Regions from separate parts of the Pseudoalteromonas sp. SG41-5 genome, predicted to be linked through region 2. Evidence: predicted binding sites of a transcription regulator. Region 2 holds the regulator's gene; the other holds the start of a gene.
The links. Region 2 encodes ArgR, which controls arginine synthesis, uptake and breakdown. Its sites were predicted from a motif close to ANTGAATANNTATTCANT; they were not measured.
Positions count from the first base shown of each region.

Region 1 (8,335 bases), on a different contig from region 2:
CCGCTAATTTAGCGAAACGACATCCTGATGCGTTAGTTATAGGTATTGATAAGTCATCGCATCGTTTAGATAAGCATGACATTGAATATAAACAAACCGATTCAGGTCAGTACATTTTAGTGCAAGCCGATTTAAATGACTTTTGGCGACTCGCAGTGGCGGCTAATTGGCAACCCACACATCATTATTTGCTGTATCCAAATCCGTGGCCAAAAGCGAAGCATATTCAACGTCGCTGGCATGGCGCTGCTATTTTTCCATTTATCGTTAAATTAGGTGGGCTGTTAGAAGTTCGCAGCAATTGGGATATTTATGTGAAAGAGTTTGCTCAAGCACTCAAACTCACCGGACATGACTGCACAGTAGAGCTTTATCAAAATGATTTGGCAGTTACGCCATTTGAACGTAAATATTGGGCAAGTGGTCAACAAAGTCACCGTTTAGTAATTAATTTAGATCCTGGCTCGAAATAAAAATTAAGTATTTTATAACTTAATGTTTTCGTAAATCTCTTAACCTGAGTTTAGGTTAAGAGATTGGATACGGTTGGTTTTTATTTGCAGTAATATGTGGCACAGGCTCGGCAAAGTAATAGCCTTGCATTAGTGTCACATTAGCTTTTTTAAGCGCGTTGGCGATAGGCTTACTCTCTACATGCTCAGCAATTAGCTGTAAGTTGAGTTGCTTAGCAAAGCTGGCAATATGCTCAATATATAAATAAATATCTTTATCGTTGATAATTTGCTTGATCAAACTACCATCAAGCTTAATGCCATCTACTTCTAATTTTAGTACATTAGATATATTCGAATAACCTGTACCAAAATCATCAATTATTACCCGTACACCACGATTTTTAACCATGGTTATAAATGCTTTTACCTCAGAAAAATTTGCGATAGCTTCGGTTTCCAATAGTTCTAGGGTGATATTACTCGGTAGTGGATAGCGTTTAAATTCGTTTTCTAAAAATTCAGCAAGGCTTGGGTCAAGCATATCTTGGGCTGTGATATTGATGCTCCAGCACGTACTGGTTTTTCTAAATCGTGCAAAGCATTGTGTGAGCATTGTGCGGGTGAGCATTCCATCCATGCGAGAGCGATTAACGACATCTAAGAATGATTCTGGTTTTAGGACTTCCCCGTGACAGGTGATCATGCGAGCCAAACATTCATACTGAATAATGGCATTCGTTTCATTATCATAAATTGCCTGAAAATAAGGCACAATTCTATTGTTCTCAAATGCTTCACGCACTTCTTTTGCCATTGCTACATTGTACTGATATTGGTTTTTTACATCATGGAGTGCGCTTGAGTAATTAATCACAGTGCGGCGACCTTGTTTAGCTTGTAATGCGGCAATATGAGCATTTTCAAGTAACATTGATTTATTGCCACTGGCGATGCCTGCGCACAAGGTGATGTATATAAAAGGGTCGGTAAGTAATGGGGTACTGCAATTATAAGCTTGGATCACCTCGAGAAAACCTGCATTATCTTTACCAAAAGGAGCGATGAGGACTATTTTGTTGGTCGTTAGACGAAACATCTGGCTACCCGCAGGGCGGCGCTTTTTGAAGTGTTGCAACAAGTTTTTCATAACGCGGTCGCCTACTTCTGTACCATAAAAACTGCTTATATCTTCAACTTCATTTACCCAAATAACAGCAAGTTGCAGATGATGATTAGGGGAGTTTTTAATATAATATTCAAGTGCAATATGATTGGCAAAGCCACTACTGGTATCGGTTGAAATCGCACGTTTCAATAAATACACATAAATACCGGCAACCAACAGAGCAATAAAAAAGAAAAACATAGCCATGCCCGCAGCTTTAGATACACTTTGCGCTAATCGCTGATTGAGATCGTATATGGTGATATCGGCCCCAGTTAAATAGGTGACTCCATTGGCATCGACAAAAGGGACAAAAATTGTTTTAAAATGCCCCCATTGATCTTTTGAAATTTCAAACACTGGCTCTGTTGAATAAAACGCGCCAATATTAGCGGCAGTTGCTTCAGGGTATAGATCGAGTAATTGGGTGATTTTACCGGTATTTTGATCGTTCTGAGTGTAACTCGATGCACTAAAATGTACATTACCGTCTTTTAAAACCATGGCATATACATAAGCGATATTTAACGCATTAGCAAACTCTGAAAGTTGCCGGCTTTTTTGTTGGTATTCGGTTGATGATATATATTGGCCTGCATTGATTTTTTGATGGTATTCATCACCAAGCATATGCTTAACGCTTAATGCCGCATTGAGTAATCGAGTATCAACGCTGTGCATAATATCGTTACGAGTGCTGTTGTAGGTGTAATAGATGTAGCTCAATAAACTGATAAAAAACAGCATGAAACCCGCGATTATCCAATTTGTCCGTAAATTTGTATTTATCATGCTCTTCCTTGATTTATTAGCCCTTCTATTATACAAAAAAAGGCTGTATCGCCTATAAAAATATAGTTAGTTATTTGAATGATAAATATTAATCAAATTATCATTAATTTGTCATGCAATTGGCTACTTTTGTGGCTTTATACGAGACATTTCAACTCTATTACAGTAGAGTTAACGCATTTCGTGGAATCATTGTAGTTTTGGCGTTATTAGTAATGGAGTTCCTAGAGATGGATCTTCAGCTAAACAAAGCTACATTTACTGGGTATAAAGATGGATCAAAAGCGTTGTGCCGTCGCCTCTAAAGAAACTCTGATGCGTATATTTACTGTGCCTGAAGCACCAGACTCAACTTTGAGTAAAATCGAACTTGAGATCTCAAGCAATTTAGCAGGTTTTTTGAATGAGAACATAGCGGCAATTGAAAAGCCATTGCATGAGATTGAAAAAGATTTTCAATCGGCAGCAATCCCAGAAGATCCGACTTTTGTATCTGCTTATGCGCAAGATATTATGGAGCAACTTGTCGCTCATTCAGTGCATACCGCTGCGCCAAGCTTTATTGGGCACATGACGTCAGCATTACCGCATTTTGTATTGCCACTTTCTAAGTTGATGGTTGGTCTTAATCAAAACTTAGTAAAAATAGAAACCTCCAAAGCATTTACTCCACTTGAGCGCCAAGTGCTTGGTATGATGCATCATTTGGCATACGGGCAAGATGACAGTTTTTATAGCAAATGGATGCACAGTGCGAAAACGTCGCTAGGTGCGTTTTGTTCGGGTGGCACAATCGCCAATATTACCGCATTGTGGATTGCTCGTAATCGCTTACTGAAAGCGGACGGCGAATTTAAAGGGATTGGTTCACAAGGTTTGATCAGTGCCATGTTGCATTATGGATATAAAGGCCTTGCAGTACTTATTTCTGAACGTGGCCATTACTCGCTAGGAAAATCAGCTGATTTACTTGGCATTGGTCGTGATAACTTTATTGCCATTAAAACTGCAGATAACAATAAGGTTGATGTTGATGCAATGCGCGCCAAAGCCCATGAGCTAGCAGCGCAAGGTATAAAAGTGGTGGCGATTGTTGGGGTAGCCGGCACGACTGAAACTGGCAATATTGATCCTCTTGATGCTATGGCTGATTTAAGCGCTGAACTCAACTGCCATTTTCATGTCGATGCAGCATGGGGAGGAGCTACGCTGCTTTCTAATACATATCGCTCGTTACTGAAAGGCATTGAGCGAGCAGATTCAATTACCGTCGATGCTCATAAACAAATGTATGTGCCAATGGGCGCTGGGTTAGTGCTATTTAAAGATCCTACAGCTACGGATGCTATAGAACATCATGCAGAATACATCTTACGTAAAGGATCAAAAGATTTAGGTAGTCATACGCTTGAAGGTAGTCGTCCTGGTATGGCGATGTTAGTGCATGCTTGCTTACGCGTTATTGGCCGTAAAGGCTACGAAATCTTAATAGATAAAGGGATTGAAAAAGCCCGCTACTTTGCTGATTTAGTGAAAGCAGATGATGACTTTGAGCTGATCTCAGAACCTGAGTTATGTTTACTGACATACCGTTATGTGCCAAAACAGATAAAACAAAAAATAGCTCAAGCAGATGAACAAACGCGTTTGGATATCTTTGCCTCGTTAAATCGTTTTACTGCCAGTATGCAAAAACGTCAACGTGAAGCCGGTCGTTCCTTTGTATCCCGTACCCGTTTAACTCCCGCGCAGTATGATCATCAACCTACAGTGGTATTCAGAGTCGTACTTGCAAATCCGCTGACATCAGAGAGTATTTTAAAAGATATACTTGCTGAGCAAAAAGAGCTGGCTAAAACAGATCCTGTATTTAAGAAATACCTTAGTAAATACATGGACTGAGCAGTAACAGTTGCGTTATTCCCAGATTGCGTGGGGATAACGCAAGCAGCACTTTCTTTGTTAGCTAAAACACGATGTTCTGATCATTTCAGTGATAATATGTTGAGATGGTTTAATTTTTTCCATCGCCAAAAATTCATCGGGTTGGTGAGCCTGATTAATTGAACCCGGTCCCATCACAATCGTTTCACAGCCCAATTGTTGAATAAATGGCGCTTCAGTACAGTAGTTCACTGCAACTGCTTGCTCTCCTGATATTTTTTCTGCCAGTTTAACTAATGCCGAATCAGTACTGCCGGTAAACGCGGGGATTGGCTCGTGCATATCCATCACACTGACTGAATCGGGATATTGGTTATTGATCTCTGTAGCTATTTTTAACAGCATCATTTGCAGTTCTTGCACACTTAGACCCGGTAAAGGGCGCATATCAATATGCATTTCACAGCAGCCACATATGCGATTTGCATTATCGCCACCATGAATGTGTCCTAGATTTAAAGTAGGGTAAGGAATAACAAAATGCTCAACTGCATATTTATTCTTTAATTGCTCTTTTAAAGTTAACAGTTTTGCAATAACTTTATGCATCACTTCAATGGCATTTAAACCACGTTCAGGATCAGAGCTATGTCCGGAACGACCGACTACGCGAATCGCGCTGCTCATATGTCCTTTATGTGTGAAAACAGGCGTCATATCAGTAGGTTCACCAATAATACACCGAGCTGGCTTTAAGTTTTTATGCTGACAAACTTGCTGTGCACCGGCCATGGTGGTTTCTTCGTCGGCAGTAGCTAGAATCAAAATTGGCTGTGTTTGAATATTCTTATCTAGTTCACTGATTGCCTGTAATACAAAAGCGAAAAAACCTTTCATATCAATACTGCCTAGACCATATAATTTATTGTTATCTTCACTTAATTTAAACGGATTATAGTTCCAACGACTATCATCAAATGGGACTGTATCGGTATGACCGGCAAGCATTAAACCACCATCTCCCTGGCCACGTTTTGCGAGTAAGTTAAAACGACCTTTAGGGCCCGACAACTCAGTAATTTCACATTCAAATCCAAGACTTGTACACCAAGTAGCTAATAAATCGATCACCCCTTTATTGCTCATAGACAATGACTCATCCATGGCACTAATTGAAGGTGCAGCAATCAATTGCTGATACATAGATAAAAAAGACGGTAATGACATAAAAAAATCCAAAATAAGTATTCAATCTAATTGCATAACAATATAAAAGTATTTATGATGAATATCAATTCACTTTTTAAGCATAAATATATTAAAGCGACGCAATGAATATAAAACGACGATAACCAGATTTCATTCATAAAATAGTGTTTTATGCACTGTTAAACCCGATTTGAATATATATGTAGTAACAAAAAACCAAAAAGAGTAACGAATGAAAGTAGTGATTATTGGCGCAAGTGGCTATAGCGGCGCAGAATTAGCAAGTTTGGTAGTAAAACACCCGCAATTAACCTTAGCTGGTTGCTATGTATCTGAGCAAAGCTTAGATAAGGGTAAATTATTAAGTGACTTGTATCCTGAGCATTTAGGTTTGCTTGATTCTCCTTTATTGCCTCTTAGTGATAGCGCTTATAACGATATTGAAAAGTCGGCCGATTTTGTATGTTTGTGTACTGATCATAAAGTGAGTGTTGACTTAGCGCCACGTTTTTTAAGCATGGGCAAAAAAGTATTTGATTTATCGGGTGGCTACCGTTTAAGCAGTAATGAAGATTATCAAACCTATTATGGTTTTGCGCATCAACATACGGAATTACTAAGTGAAGCGGCTTACGGATTGGCTGAATGGAATAGTGAAGCAATCGCCAAGGCGCAGTTAGTCGCTGTGGCTGGTTGCTATCCAACAGCAGCGCTGAATGCGTTAAAACCATTGCAACAAGCCGGCTTATTAGCCGAGCAAACCATTATTATTAATGCTGTATCGGGTGTAACCGGTGCGGGGCGTAAAGCTAGTGTAGCCACGCATTTTTGTGAAGTGTCGTTAGCACCTTATGGATTGTTTAATCATAGACACAGTCCTGAGATTGAGCAGCATTTAGGTCACAAGGTGCTATTTACGCCGCATTTAGGTAATTTTCCACGCGGTATTTTAGAAACTATTTATGTGCAATTGAAACCTGGAGTTACACCAGAGCAAGTTACACAAGCTTATCAAGTGCTTGCTGATGAGCCACTGATCAGATTGCTTGGTAATAAAATGCCATCAATTAAAGGAGTTGCAAAGCAGCCTTACGTTGATATTGCATGGCAGCAGCAAGGTACGCAGCTAATTGTGATGGCAGCTATTGATAACTTATTAAAAGGTGCTGCAGGGCAAGCATTGCAGTGCATTAATTTAGCCATGGGTATTGCCCATAGTACAGGTTTAAAAGGGTAGTTAGTAATGCAAACATGGGTCATTAAACTCGGTGGTGCAGTACTCAATACAGAAGACGCGGCTAAAGCGTTATTTGAGGCGCTTGCATCGCAAACTCAAGCACAATTTGTCATCGTTCATGGTGGCGGTTCACTAGTTGATAATTGGTTGACTGAGGCTGGTTTTGCTAGTGCGAAACATCAAGGTTTACGCATCAGTCCAAAAGAGCAAATGCCTTATATTGTTGGCGCGCTTGCGGGGTGTGCTAATAAACAATTAATGAGCCAAGCAATTATCGCAGGTCATAAACCGGTCGGGCTTAGTTTATACGAAGCGGGCATTATTTCGTCACAAAAACTCAAAGCGCTTGGTCAAGTTGGTAATTGTGACGGCGGTGTGCAAAGTGTGATACCGGAGTTATTAAAACTTGGTCGTTTACCTCTGGTCAGCTCTATCGGTTTTGGTGAAGATGGCCTTTGGTATAACGTAAACGCTGATGAAGCGGCGGCGGCAATAGCTAAAGAGCTTAATGCGGAAATTATTTTTATGACTGATGTAGAAGCTGTACTTGATGCAAATAAACGGCCGTTACATCAACTTGACACAAACCAGATCAATACTTTAATTGCAGAAGGAGTAATTTTGGGTGGGATGGAGGTCAAAGTTAAGACCAGCCTTCTTGCTGCCCAGCACTTACGACGTGGCGTTTACATTTCGAGCTGGCAAAAGCCAGAAAACTTAATTGCTCTACTCGCGGGTGAGCACGTCGGAACAAAAATTACACCATAGGTTTTATATGTTTAATCATTTTTTATCGGGTCTAGAGTTAGACCAACAAGGCGCACTTAAATTACTTAACTTAGCGCAAAAAATTAAAGCTAACCCAGCTGATTTTAGTCAAGCACTGGCTGGCAAATCGGTGGTTACTTTATTTGAAAAACCAAGCTTACGTACGCGTTTATCATTTGATATAGGTATTAATAAGTTAGGTGGACATGCGGTGTATCTTGATTCACAAAATGGCGCCATGGGCGCACGTGAATCAGTAAAAGACTTTGCATTGAACATTGCCAGTTGGGCTGACGGTATTGTGGCGCGGGTATATCAGCATAAAACATTAACCACACTTGCTGAATTTTCAAGCGTACCTGTGGTCAACAGTTTGTGCGATTTATATCATCCATGCCAAGCACTTGCTGACTTTCTAACACTGCAAGAAGTATATGGCGATGTAAGCCAGCTAAAATTAGCTTATTTAGGTGAAGGCAACAACGTAACGCATTCACTGATGTTACTTGCGGCTACTTTAGGCACCGATTTTGTTGCCGTATGCCCTAAAGGCAGTTCACCAGACTCGCAAATTTTAAAGCAGGCTGAGCAAATTGCCGCAATGAATGGTGCATCAGTGATGGTGAGTGATCGTGTTGAAGCGGCTGTAGGCGCTAACGCAGTGTATGCCGATACATGGGTATCAATGGGCGATGATACGCCACTTGAACAAGTAAAAGAAAAGTACATGCCGTATCAATTAAATGCGGCGTTGCTTAAACAGACTGGGGCTGACACTGTACTGCATTGCCAGCCAGCACACCGTGAATTTGAAATTACTTCTGA
Region 1 covers NZ_JACJFH010000008.1:37,838-46,172, forward strand. The annotation lists gene H5232_RS03800 (tRNA (guanosine(46)-N(7))-methyltransferase TrmB) at 1-473, shown strand, start outside; gene H5232_RS03805 (bifunctional diguanylate cyclase/phosphodiesterase) at 529-2,412, opposite strand; gene panP (pyridoxal-dependent aspartate 1-decarboxylase PanP) at 2,686-4,314, shown strand; gene argE (acetylornithine deacetylase) at 4,375-5,523, opposite strand; gene argC (N-acetyl-gamma-glutamyl-phosphate reductase) at 5,738-6,742, shown strand; gene argB (acetylglutamate kinase) at 6,749-7,510, shown strand; gene H5232_RS03830 (ornithine carbamoyltransferase) at 7,518-8,335, shown strand, end outside.
Region 1: argC (N-acetyl-gamma-glutamyl-phosphate reductase) is a predicted target of ArgR. The motif match lies at 5,580-5,597, and genes of this name have one in related genera.

Region 2 (8,335 bases):
TCATAAATATTACGAATTTTTACACGTGAGCTTTTTAACTTATCACGTAAACGGTTTTTATCGTCCGCAGCTATGTATTCACAGATTGAAACAGCTAACTGATCATCCGCTTTTACTGGCGCGCTAAAAGCAACAGAACCAGAAATAACAGCTGCAGCAATAACGAGTGTTGATAATTTTATCATTGTAGACCCTTGTGTAATACTTTATAACTACCCTAGTTGTTTAATATTGTATCAACCTATAAGCCTAACCGCAATAATGTTACTTAACTTTATCCAATGTGACAAATTTATAACCATAAATATTGTTATCATCCGGTTGATTATACAGCTCTTCTACAACTTGCCAGTTTGCTGATTGTTCGTAATCAGGAAACTGTGTATCTCCTGCAACATCAAGATCAATAAACGTTAAATAAAGTGTATCGGCACTTTTTAAAAATTGTTGATATATATTCCCGCCACCAATCACCATTACTTCATCAGACTCACACACCAATGAAATAGCGGCCTCTGGGGATGCTACAACATCAATTCCAGCTGCAGTGTAGTCAGTGTTTCGGCTAATAACAATGTTGCGTCGACCAGGTAAAGGGCGACCAATTGACTCAAATGTTTTGCGCCCCATAATTACTGGTTTATTCATAGTAACCGCTTTAAAATGCTGTAAATCAGCAGGTAAATGCCATGGCATATTATTATCTTGGCCAATCACTCTATTTTTAGCCATAGCTGCAATCATTGAAATCTTCACATTAAAACCTAATACTTTTTTATTAAACAAGAAAAAAGGAGCACCAGCTCCTTTTAAAATAATTTACTTTAGTCTAACGCTCATAGACAACTTCAACGTCATAATCGTCATCATCCCAACTATCCCAGTCGTCGTCATCATTCTTCTTAGTGGCATCTTTATGATAAGTATCCCATTTGAATTCAACTTCTTCATCTTCAATTGGCACAAATTTTTCTTTTGGCATGCTATCGAGTAGCGTCATGATGTTATGAATTAATGGTTGAGTATTTAGCTTATTAATTGCAGAAATATGATAAATATTTTCAGTCTCGCCTAACTCTTCAGCAATTTGCTCACATAGCGCCTGTGCTTCATCTTCAGGTAATAAGTCTATTTTATTAAATACTAACCAACGTGGTTTTTCAGCCAGCTTAGGACTGTACTGGTGCAACTCATTGATGATTGCAAATGCATTGTCTACTGGGTTTGAACCATCGACAGGCATTACATCGATAATATGCAGTAATACACGGCAACGCTCTAAATGTTTCAAGAAGCGAATACCCAAGCCAGCGCCATCAGAGGCACCTTCGATTAACCCTGGGATATCTGCAATAACAAATGATTTATTTGCTTCTGGACGTACCACACCTAAATTTGGAATCAGCGTAGTAAATGGGTAATCAGCTACTTTTGGTTTCGCTGCCGATACACTACGAATAAAAGTAGACTTACCTGCATTTGGCAAACCTAATAAACCAACATCAGCTAATAATAATAGCTCTAGTTTAAGGTTACGTACTTCACCTGGTGTGCCCAATGTTTTTTGACGAGGCGCTCGGTTAGTACTTGATTTAAAACGCGCATTCCCCAAGCCGTGGAAACCGCCTTTTGCAACCAAAATTCTTTGACCATGTTGAGTTAAATCACCAAGACCTTCTTGGGTATCAACATCCATGATCCGAGTACCTACAGGCACCATCACATATAAGTCATCAGCCTTTTTACCGGTACAGTTACGACTGCGGCCATTAGTACCACGTTCAGCTCTATGAAAACGCTCAAACTGATAATCGATAAGGGTATTTAAGTTTTCATCAGCTTGTAGATAAACACTACCACCATCTCCACCGTCACCGCCGTCTGGTCCACCATCTGGGACATATTTTTCACGACGGAAAGATACGATGCCGCTGCCACCGTCTCCAGCTTCTGCGCGAATTTCTACTTCATCTACAAACTTCATGATTACTCACTTTAGGGATTGGCTTGTTAATTTCACTATTATATACCTAAGCCAAGCTGATTGCAGGCTTGGCTTAGGTATATATTTATTTTCAAAACAAAAAACCCCGCAAAGGCGGGGTTTTTTAAGAACCGATTCTGATTACTCAGATACGATGCTTACGTATTTACGGTTTAAAGGACCTTTTTGTTCAAACTGAACTTTACCATCTGCTTTTGCGAAGATAGTGTGGTCTTTACCGATACCTACGTTTGTGCCAGCATGGAATTTAGTTCCACGTTGACGAACAATGATGCTACCCGCTAGAACTGATTCGCCACCAAAACGCTTAACACCAAGGCGTTTGCTTTCTGAATCGCGACCGTTACGAGTACTACCAGCTGCTTTTTTATGTGCCATTTCTAAGTACCTCTAATTAAGCGCTAATGCCAGTGATTTTAACTTCTGTGAACCATTGACGATGGCCCATTTGCTTACGAGAATGCTTACGGCGTCTAAATTTAACAACCTTAATCTTCTCACCGCGACCATGTGAAACAACCTCAGCTGTTATTTTACCACCGTTTACGAACGGTACACCGATCTCGATTTTCTCACCATCAGCAACTAAAAGTACTGAATCAAATTCAACTGCTGCACCAGTCTCAACGTCTAATTTCTCAAGACGAATTGTTTGACCTTCAGTCACACGGTGCTGTTTACCACCACTTTGGAAAACCGCGTACATAATTAACTCCGTCTGTGCGCCCTCAAATCGACGCAACTAAAATATTATTCAATAGGGCGCGAAGTTTACGCTAATGTGCAAAAACTAGCAAGCCTGTTTTATTAATTAAATGAATAAAAAATAGCTGCATTGAAGGCGATTCAATATTTTCACCTATTTTATATTAAATTGGCATTATGCCAAGCCTTTTTAGCGTTTCATGACAAATAAATTACACCACGAACAAACACGCACTAAGAATAAAAAACAACCATGTTGAATTAACGTAAATTTTCTCAAATAAAAAAGTTATCTTTCCAAATTAAGGCTAAATTAAGCTGCTTAACCGTGTTTTTTCAGCGAATCGTCACAAACTGTCGAGCAAAGCTGTTTTTTGTTGTACAATCAGCCCCGTATACCCATTAAAATTGGCTCGGAGATCAATGGATATAAAAGCTATCCAGGCGTTAATCGAAAACGATATGAATGACGTCAATCAACTAATTTACGCGCAAATGCGCTCTGATGTAGCATTAGTCAATCAACTAGGCTTATATATAGTAAACAGCGGCGGCAAGCGTGTTCGCCCTATGTTGGCTATTTTAGCGGCTAAAGCACTTGGCTATGAAGGCAAAGATCATGTTACTTTAGCAACTATTGTTGAATTTATTCACACAGCTACATTACTGCATGATGATGTCGTTGATGAATCAAATTTACGCAGAGGAACACCGACAGCAAATGCTGAGTTTGGTAATGCAGCCAGCGTACTTGTTGGTGACTTTATCTACACCCGCTCATTTCAGCTGATGGTTGGTATTGGTAAAATGCAAGTTATGCAAATACTCGCTGATGCAACCAACGTGATTGCGGAAGGTGAAGTGCTGCAATTAATGAACTGTAACGACCCTGATACCACCGAAGATAGCTACATGCAGGTAATTTATTCTAAAACAGCTAAATTATTTGAAGCTGCAACAGGCCTTGCTGCGATTATTACCGAAAAAGACGACTCTACGCTGCAAGCGCTTAATCTTTATGGTATGCATTTAGGAACCGCTTTTCAATTGGTGGATGACGTACTTGATTACAATGCTGATGCTGAGCAGTTAGGTAAAAACATCGGTGATGATCTGGCCGAAGGCAAACCTACCCTGCCACTACTTTATGCTATGCGCCACGGTAATGCTGGGCAAGTACAGTTGATCCGTGATGCCATTGAGCACAGTAATGGTATGGACCACTTAGAAGCTATTCTAAGTGCCCTCAATGAAACCAAAGCACTTGAGTTTACGATGAATAAAGCCAACGAAGAAGCTGATAAAGCGATTGCGTGTTTATCTGTATTAGATGAATCACCGTATAAAGAAGCACTCGTTAGCTTGGCTCGTATTGCCGTTGATCGTAATCACTAATAAACACCTAATGTATAAAAATCCTTCGAGCATAAAAAAGCCTGCAAATGCAGGCTTTTTTGTATCAATCGACTTAGCAATTAAGCGTTGATGAAATCAACACCTTCTTGGATGTCTTTTTTCAGCGTATCAAGCATGTCGTTTTTAGCTTGCTCTTCAAATGCGCTTAGTTCACCGTAAGAAAGAATTTCTTCTACGCCGTTTTTACCTAAACGTACTGGGTGTGCAAAGTATGCAGCATCGCCATTTTCAACAGCAACGTAAGCGTAATCTACAACGTCTTCACCTTGTAAGCCTTTAACTAAAGACATACAAAAACGTGCAGCAGCAGCGCCCATTGATAATGTTGCAGAACCACCGCCCGCTTTTGCATTTACTACTTCAGTACCTGCATTTTGGATACGTGGAGTAAGTGCAGCAACTTCTTCATCAGTGAAAGTAACGCCTTCAACTTGAGATAGTAACGGAAGGATTGTTGTGCCTGAGTGACCACCAATTACTGGTACTTTCACAGTTGCAACGTCAACACCTTTAAGCTCAGCTACAAATGCTTCTGAACGGATCACATCAAGAGTGGTAATACCGAAAACACGTTTCGCGTCGTAAGTACCTGCTTTTTTGAATACTTCCGCAACAATTGGCACAGTGCCATTTACTGGGTTAGTGATAATACCCACTAATGCTTTTGGACAGTTAGCAACAATACCTTCTGCTAATGTTTTGATAATACCAGCATTAACATTAAATAAATCAGCGCGGTCCATACCAGGCTTACGTGGCATACCAGCAGGGATAAGAACGATATCACAACCAGTTAACGCTTGATCTAGTGCATCAACACCAAAGCCTGCAACTTTAACGTCAGTTGGGATATGAGAAAGATCAACAGCAACACCAGGAACAACTGGAGCAACATCATAAAGTGATAATTCAGAACCAGCTGGTAAGCCTGTTTTTAATAATAAAGACAACGCTTGGCCGATACCGCCAGCAGCACCTAATACAGCAACTTTCATTGGAATTCTCCGTAATTTGAGGTAGGAAATATTTGTGGCTCTAAAGATAATGAAATTAACGACTAAAGACAAATTTATCCTGCTTATTTCACATATAATTTAGACCATAGTTGTAAACTTGCTGGTTTACAGCACTAAAATCCATCGCAAAAGCAAACAACTACTGCATAAGTATGCAACATTGTGTACAATTAGCGCATCACTTATGAATAAGAACCTATAATATGCAACCACAAGATAAACAAGAAGCATTAGTAAAGGCCTTTAAGGCACTTTTAAAAGAAGAAAACTTTGGTTCACAAGGTGAGATTGTTGACGCCCTAAAAGAGCAAGGCTTTGATAATATTAGTCAAAGTAAGGTGTCGCGGATGTTAAGCAAGTTTGGCGCGGTACGCACTCGTAATGCCAAACAAGAAATGGTCTATTGTTTGCCTGCTGAAATGGGCGTACCTACAGCGAAAAGCCCATTACGTCAGTTAGTGATTGATATAATGCATAACGAAATGATGATCATTATTCGAACCAGCCCAGGAGCTGCACAATTAATTGCTCGACTATTAGATTCATTAGGTAAAGCAGATGGCGTACTAGGCACCATTGCTGGTGACGATACTATTTTTATCGCTCCAGCTAAAGTATCTGAAATTGATGTAACTCTTGAACGCGTGCGTATTTTATTTGATACGGTATAAGTCTACCGATTCAAACTTTTTACAGCTGCTTTAAAAAGTTAATTGATGGGGCAAAAAACGCAGAACCCATATCGGCTTGAGTAAAATCAAGCCAATGATCGTAGCAATCGGCATCACCTAATCGACTTCGTAATACTTGCTCAAATGCATTTCCCTGTGCTGCATAACTAATCGCTAATATACCCTGTTCGTAAACGTCACCATAAGGCATGTTTTGATTTAATTGCAGTGGTTGCCCTTGCTCATCTTTTAACTCAGTGCGTACAGCATGACTATTTTCAGTCACAGGCATAATCAAGGTATTATCTAAGCGAGTGCGTCCCATTATTTGTTCTTGCTCACTCAGAGGTAGGTTTTGCCACACACTTAAATCATGCTTATAGCGCTGTATATGTACGTAACTGCCTTGATCTTCAAAATGGTTGGGTTTATTGATTAACGCTGTGATGCGCTTTTGGCGACCATGAGGAGTGTCACCACCGAGTATAAAACCGTTAAAATCGCGACCATCTAAAAATCGAAAGTTTCGCACTTGCTCAACCAATTCAACATCGGGGGCAAATAACTTGAGAATTTGCAAAGCAAATAAATGGTTTACATCTTCCCTATCGGAACGAATTTGGACAAATAAATCAAAAGGCTGAGCCCCCATAATATGATCATTATGAGTAATATTAGGAAAGCTCTGTAATTCACTAGGCAGAAATTCAGGCAGAATGTGCGGCCAGTACTGTGCCCCCACTGCAACTAGGCTGGAGAGCATCGATTCAGAAAACTGATCTGAAAACTCATCTTGGATAGCGCTAACGTATTTTAATTTTTTGCGTAATGACTCATCGTGGCCATCAAATACATTAAAAAACAAATGTAAACCGTGCAAGTTTGCTTCAGCACAAATTCCAGATTGCGCTTGCGCCATGGTATTTCCTTAACTCAAAGTCTCATACACGGCGTTTTTAATGAAATTAAAAATACTAAAACACTTAATCTGCGAAAAAGTTAACCGTGTGTGGTGTTATTTTTATTGTCACCTGTTCATTTGCTAAAAATGAGTGGCCCAACTAAGCAGCAACTTCAATTTATTGTCCATCGAGCATAACCTTATACACAAAATGCAGAACAACAAAACGACGATTTAAAATAGTCACCGTATTTGCACTACAGCCTTGTGATTGAAAAGGTATTAACTCAAGATGGTATGGGCGAACATAAAGTTACCCAACTTGCTTTACTCGACGATAAGTAACTAATGACTCAGCCCCCGTAAGCATTACTATATTCAGTTGCTGTTAATACATCTGCACCTAAGTATATGCCCTGACCAAGAAATTCTGCAACTACCTTTGAGCTTGAAGCGCTAAATAGCGGCTCAAACGTGTCTTGTTGAGCAATTTCCCCACAATTCATAGCCGCTTATTTATCGGCAAGTCGCATTTATTTTAAAGAATTACAAAGCGCCTTAATAGATATTGGTTTTTAATCATTTAAGGGATATATGCAATAAACTTAAACCATATACGATTAGAAATCGTCTAAGCAACACTACAATTACATCCACTATTAAAGGCAACCACGCCCATAATGGAAATCACTTGTGCGATATATCTCACGGTTATGACAGCTATTGAGTATAAAGCATCATAAAAAAAGTCTAAAAACAAACTAACCACATGAAATATAATAACTATTATTAAATTTCAAAATAATGACTGTATTTTCATTACTATTTTTAGCCTATTTTGTTTGCCGATACTCTCTATACTTACTTCATCGGTTAAGCAGTGACGCTTAAATGAGTAAACGGACAAGGAATGATTTTAAATGAGTAAACGGACAAGGAATGATTACTCATAAACCTCGAATTAAAGGTTACGTTAGGAAAAAATGGATTCACGGACAGGCTCAGGATGAGTAGCACTAAGGATAGTAAATATACGGACAGCGTCAAGATGATGCGAAAAGGAATAACAACAGGGCTCGCAAGAGAGTTGTTAAACAGGATGTTATAAAAGCGGACAGATGGACAGGCCCTAAAGGGTATCGCAATGGAACTGTTAACTAAGGGATAGCATCAGGACGATGCGTAAAGGACCGGTAATAGAGATTACCAAAAAGGATCAAAAGGAAGCACATAGGACAGAGGCACGGATAGCCTATATCACGCAGAACGAATAAGTAACAGTGTGATCACATGGATTAGTAAAGTTTAGGAGTTGATTAAGTTCAATTGCAGGATGCAAAAAATTAGAAGATTCCGCAAGCGCGACTAGAGATAGTTCGCGCTTTTCTTTTGCCCAAAAATACCCTCAGCTTAACGACTACTTGCCAATTAACTCGCTCATTAATACTCTCGCGTCTAATCTAATACGTTATTGATTGTGTATAAGCGATGACTTCTCTAAAATAGCGCGCTCATAAATCATTGAGGTCGGCCGTGTTAATTAACTACAATCCTCCATTAGATCCGTATTTAACCATTTTATTTCAAGATGATGATTTACTGATCGTCAACAAGCCCAGTG
Region 2 covers NZ_JACJFH010000002.1:107,415-115,749, reverse strand. The annotation lists gene H5232_RS01140 (DUF3718 domain-containing protein) at 1-185, opposite strand, end outside; gene folA (type 3 dihydrofolate reductase) at 265-756, opposite strand; gene cgtA (Obg family GTPase CgtA) at 830-1,984, opposite strand; gene rpmA (50S ribosomal protein L27) at 2,126-2,383, opposite strand; gene rplU (50S ribosomal protein L21) at 2,400-2,711, opposite strand; gene ispB (octaprenyl diphosphate synthase) at 3,134-4,105, shown strand; gene mdh (malate dehydrogenase) at 4,186-5,121, opposite strand; gene argR (transcriptional regulator ArgR) at 5,346-5,813, shown strand; gene H5232_RS01100 (Dyp-type peroxidase) at 5,833-6,732, opposite strand; gene rluA (bifunctional tRNA pseudouridine(32) synthase/23S rRNA pseudouridine(746) synthase RluA) at 8,248-8,335, shown strand, end outside.